DNA from 2 places in the Geodermatophilus sp. SYSU D01105 genome. Region 2 is predicted to be linked to the other one. Evidence: predicted binding sites of a transcription regulator. Region 2 holds the regulator's gene; the other holds the start of a gene.
What was found. Region 2 encodes LexA, which represses DNA repair genes until DNA is damaged. Its sites were predicted from a motif close to TCGAACANNTGTTCGA; they were not measured.
Positions count from the first base shown of each region.

Region 1: the regulator LexA is predicted to act here: its motif matches at 1,203-1,218, upstream of dinB (DNA polymerase IV).

Region 1 covers NZ_JBJGYR010000017.1:97,602-99,797, reverse strand. The annotation lists gene dinB (DNA polymerase IV) at 1-1,187, opposite strand, end outside; gene ACI79I_RS16970 (BatC protein) at 1,402-1,692, shown strand; gene ACI79I_RS16965 (cupin domain-containing protein) at 2,001-2,196, shown strand, end outside.
Region 2 covers NZ_JBJGYR010000024.1:57,958-60,153, reverse strand. The annotation lists gene ACI79I_RS20350 (hypothetical protein) at 1-645, shown strand, start outside; gene lexA (transcriptional repressor LexA) at 665-1,417, opposite strand; gene ACI79I_RS20340 (LysM peptidoglycan-binding domain-containing protein) at 1,621-2,196, shown strand, end outside.

The sequences.
Region 1 (2,196 bases), on a different contig from region 2:
CCACCGCGGTGCAGGAGGGTCGCCGGGCGCACCGCCCCGGCCCCGAACCGGCGGGCCGCCCGGTCGGCGGCGAGCTCGGCCTCCCGGCGGCCGTGCTCGCGGGCTCCCAGCTCCAGCTGCCGGGGCGCGGAGCCGGCCTCCACCAGGCGCTCGGCGCGCACGCCGACCAGCCGGATCCGCGCCCGCTGCAGGCCCAGGGCGTCGAACAGGGCGCGGGCGGTGTCGTAGAGCTCCTGCCCGACGTCGGTGGGGGCCCCGAGGGTGCGCGAGCGGGTGATCGTGGTGAAGTCGGCGAAGCGGACCTTGATGGTCACGGTGCGGGCCAGCCAGCCCGCCGAGCGCAGCCGGCCCGCCGTCCGCTCGGACAGCCGCAGCAGCTCGCGGTGGATGACCGCCGGGTCGTCGACGTCGGTGCCGAAGGTCTCCTCGTGCCCGGTGGACCGCTCCGGCTCGTCGGGCACCACGCGGCGGGGGTCGCGGCCCCACGCCAGCTCGTGCAGGTGCGTGCCGGCGGCCTGGCCCACCGCCCGCTGCAGGGTGCGCACCGGCACGTGGGCGAGGTCGCCCACCGTGCGCAGCCCGAGCCGCACCAGCACCTCCTCGGTCTTGGCCCCCACCCCCCACAGGGCGCCGACCGGCAGCGGGTGCAGGAACGCCATGACCTCGGCCGGGCGGACGACCAGCAGCCCGTCGGGCTTGGCGCGGGTGGAGGCCAGCTTCGCGACGAACTTCGTGCCGGCCACGCCCACTGAGCAGGTGATGCCCTGCTCGTCGTAGACCCGGGCGCGGATGTACTCCCCGATCTCGGCCGCGTCGCCCAGCCGGCGCCGGGCGCCGGAGACGTCGAGGAAGGCCTCGTCCATGCTCAGCGGCTCCACGAGCGGGGTGATCGAGCGGAACAGCGCCATGACCGCGCGGGAGACCTCGCCGTAGAGCGCCATGTCCCCCGGCAGCACCGTCGCGGTCGGGCACAGCCGCAGCGCCCGGGACGTCGGCATCGTGGCGTGCACCCCGTAGCGGCGGGCCTCGTAGGTGGCCGAGGTGACCACCCCGCGGTTGCCCGCCCCGCCCACGATCACCGGGGTGCCGGCCAGCTCGGGACGGCGGCGCACCTCGACGCTGGCGAAGAACGCGTCCATGTCGACGTGCAGCACGGTGCAGCCGGCGGCGCGGGCGGACTGGCTCATGACCCCTTCCCGACCTCGAACACGTGTTCGACGGACGGGAGGACGGTAACGCCCTCGGCACGGTCCGGGCATCTCCACCCCGTGTCGTGACCGACCCGTTGCCGACACGCCGTTCCCGCTGGTCGGAGCGGGAGTGTGAGAGCAGGATCGGTGAGGTACAGCACGCCCGGAGGGCCACCACCCGGTGGCCCGCGACCGATGCGATCGGAGACCCATGGCGCTCGACGACGATGACATGACCACCGCCGGCGTGGGCGACGGCGGCGCGGACGGCGGTGCCGACGGCGGCGCTGACGGTGGTGCCGACGGCGGCGCGGACGGCGGCGCCGGTCACGGTCCCGCGGACGGCGGGGCGGCCGGTGGCGGCTCCGATGGTGGTGCGGACGGCGGCGCGGACGGCGGTGCCGATGGTGGCGCCGACGGTGGCGCGGACGGCGGTGCCGACGGCGGCGCGGACGGCGGTGCCGATGGTGGTGCCGACGGTGGCGCGGACGGTTCCGCCTGACCGAGGACCCCACCGCGCAGGGCCGGCCGGATCCCCGGCCGGCCCTGCGTCGGTGCACCGCCCTCGACCCGCAGGTCTTCGCGCGGGAGTACTGGTCGCGCCGGCCGCTGCTCACCCGCGCCGAGGAGACTGGTGGGTCCTTCGCCGACCTGCTCGACCTGGCCGCGGTCGACGAGCTGCTCTCCCGGCGGGGGCTGCGCACCCCGTTCCTGCGGATCGCCAAGGACGGCGCCGTCGTCGACCCCAAGCGGTTCACCACCTCTGGGGGCGCCGGGGCCGAGATCGCCGACCAGGTCTCCTCTGACGCGGTGCTGCGGCTGTTCGCCGACGGCAGCACCGTCGTCCTCCAGGGCCTGCACCGGCTGTGGCCGCCGCTGATCGAGTTCGCCGACCAGCTGGCTGCCGACCTGGGTCACCCGACGCAGGTCAACGCGTACGTCACCCCGCCGTCCTCCCGCGGGTTCTCCCCGCACTACGACGTGCACGACGTCTTCGTGCTGCAGG
Region 2 (2,196 bases):
GGCAGCACCGCGGTGTACCGGCTGGCCTTCCCGGAGGGGCCCCGGGACGTGGAGGCGCTGCTCCTCGCGCCGGACGGCACGCCCTACCTGGTGACCAAGGAGGTGCTCGGCGCCAGCTCGGTGTACCGCCCGGTGAGCGCGCTCGTCGACGCCGGCACGGTGGGCCTCACCGAGGTGGCGGGTGTCGAGTTCACCCTCACCGGGACCCCGGGCGGCCCGGTCGGTCGCGCCGGGCAGCTCATGGTCACCGGGGGAGCGGTCTCGGCCGATGGCCGGTTCCTGGCCCTGCGGACCTACACCGACGCCTACGTCTGGCCGCTGTCGGGTTCGGACGTGGCGGGTGCGCTGGCCGCCGACCCGGTCCGGCTGCCCCTGCCCGCGTCACCGCAGGGTGAGGCGGTCAGCTTCACCGCCGACGCCTCGGGCCTGGTCGTGACCAGCGAGGGACTGCCCGCCGACGTCACCGTCGTCCCGTTGGGCCAGCTCCCGAGCGCCGCCGCACCGTCGGCGTCGGAGGACGGCTCCCTCCCTGACCTGCTCAGCACCGACGACGGCGGCATGCCGGCGATCGCGGCGGCCGCGATCGCGGCCGTGGTCGCCGCGGCCCTGGTGTGGGTCGGCGGGAGGCTGCGCCGGCGCTCCTGAGCCCGGCCGGCGCCTGTGGTCAGACCCGGCGCAGCACGGTGACGACGCGACCGAGGATGGTCGCCTCGTCACCCGGGATGGGCTCGTAGGCGGGGTTGTGCGGCAGCAGCCACACGTGGCCGTCACGACGCTTGTAGGTCTTGACCGTTGCCTCGCCGTCGATCATGGCGGCCACGATCTCGCCGTTCTCGGCCGTCGGCTGCTGGCGCACCACGACCCAGTCGCCGTCGCAGATGGCCGCCTCGACCATCGAGTCGCCGGCGACCTTGAGCATGAAGAGGGTGCCCTCGCCGACCAGTTCCCGGGGCAGCGGGAAGACGTCCTCGACCGCCTGCTCGGCGAGCACCGGGCCACCGGCGGCGATCCGGCCGACGAGCGGGACGTAGGTGGGGGCCGGCGCCTCGTCGGTGCCGGCCGGGGTGGCGGTGGCCACGAGCTCGCCAGGTGCGTCGCCGGGCAGGCGGACGTCGAGGGCCCGGGGCCGGTTCGGGTCGCGGCGCAGCCAGCCCTTCTTCTGCAGGACCGTGAGCTGGTGGGCCACCGAGGAGGCCGAGGACAGGCCGACGGCCTCACCGATCTCGCGCACCGAGGGCGGGTAGCCCCGGCGGTCGATGGAGTCGCGGATGACCTCGAGGACGCGCCGCTGGCGCTGGGTCAGGCCGTCCCCGGCCTCGCTCCGGTCGGGGAAGGTCCGCACGGCCGCCGTCTCGGTGGCCGCCGGCGCGCCGGTCGTCCTCCGGCGGCTCCCCGACGTCCCGCTCTTCTCCGCCACCGTCGCCTCCTCGCCGGCTGCTGTCGCAGCACGTCTCGTCGTTCGGGACCGACCGTAGCGTGCCGGGGTCCCTCGATCAAACAGGTGTTCGAACTGCAGGCCAGGGCGCGATGGCGTTCGTCGGACCCATCCGGTAGACATCGCACAGCCGTTCGAATCGAACAGGCGTTCGACGGCTCGGGTGAGCGGTGGGAGGAGTGGTCGTGGCGGGCGTGCGGCAGGCGGTGCTGGACTTCGACGACGCGGTGCAGGTGCCCTGGCGGCCCCGGCTCCGTGCGGTCCCGGTGGCCGACGACGGTGCGACCGGGCGCCGTCCACGGCCTCCGGTGTCGCGGGCAGCCGTGTCCCGGGTCGGCGCCTGCCGGCCCGAGTCGGTCCGGGCGGCCGACGACGGTGCGGCCGGGCCCGTCGGCTCGTCGGCCACCCGGCCGGGTCCGGCGCGGCCCGGGCAGGCGCGCCCGGGCCCGGCCCGGCCGGCGGGGGCCGCGGTGCCCGGTCCCCCCGCGGGGCGGCCCGTGCGCGGCGGGTGTGGCCGGGTGCGGCGCCGGCCGGGTCCGGGGGTGCGGCTGACCCGCAGGGCGCGCCGGCTGGCGGTGGTCCTCGCGCTGGGGGTCGGCGTGGCGCTCGGGTCCTGGCTCGGACCCCTCGTCGCCGGTGACACCGGCGACCTGCGGCTGGTGGGGGAGCGCAGCGTGGTCGTCCAGGCGGGGGACACGGTGTGGTCCATCGCCGCGGACTTCGCCGGGCCCGACGAGGACGTCCGGGCCGTGGTCGACGTG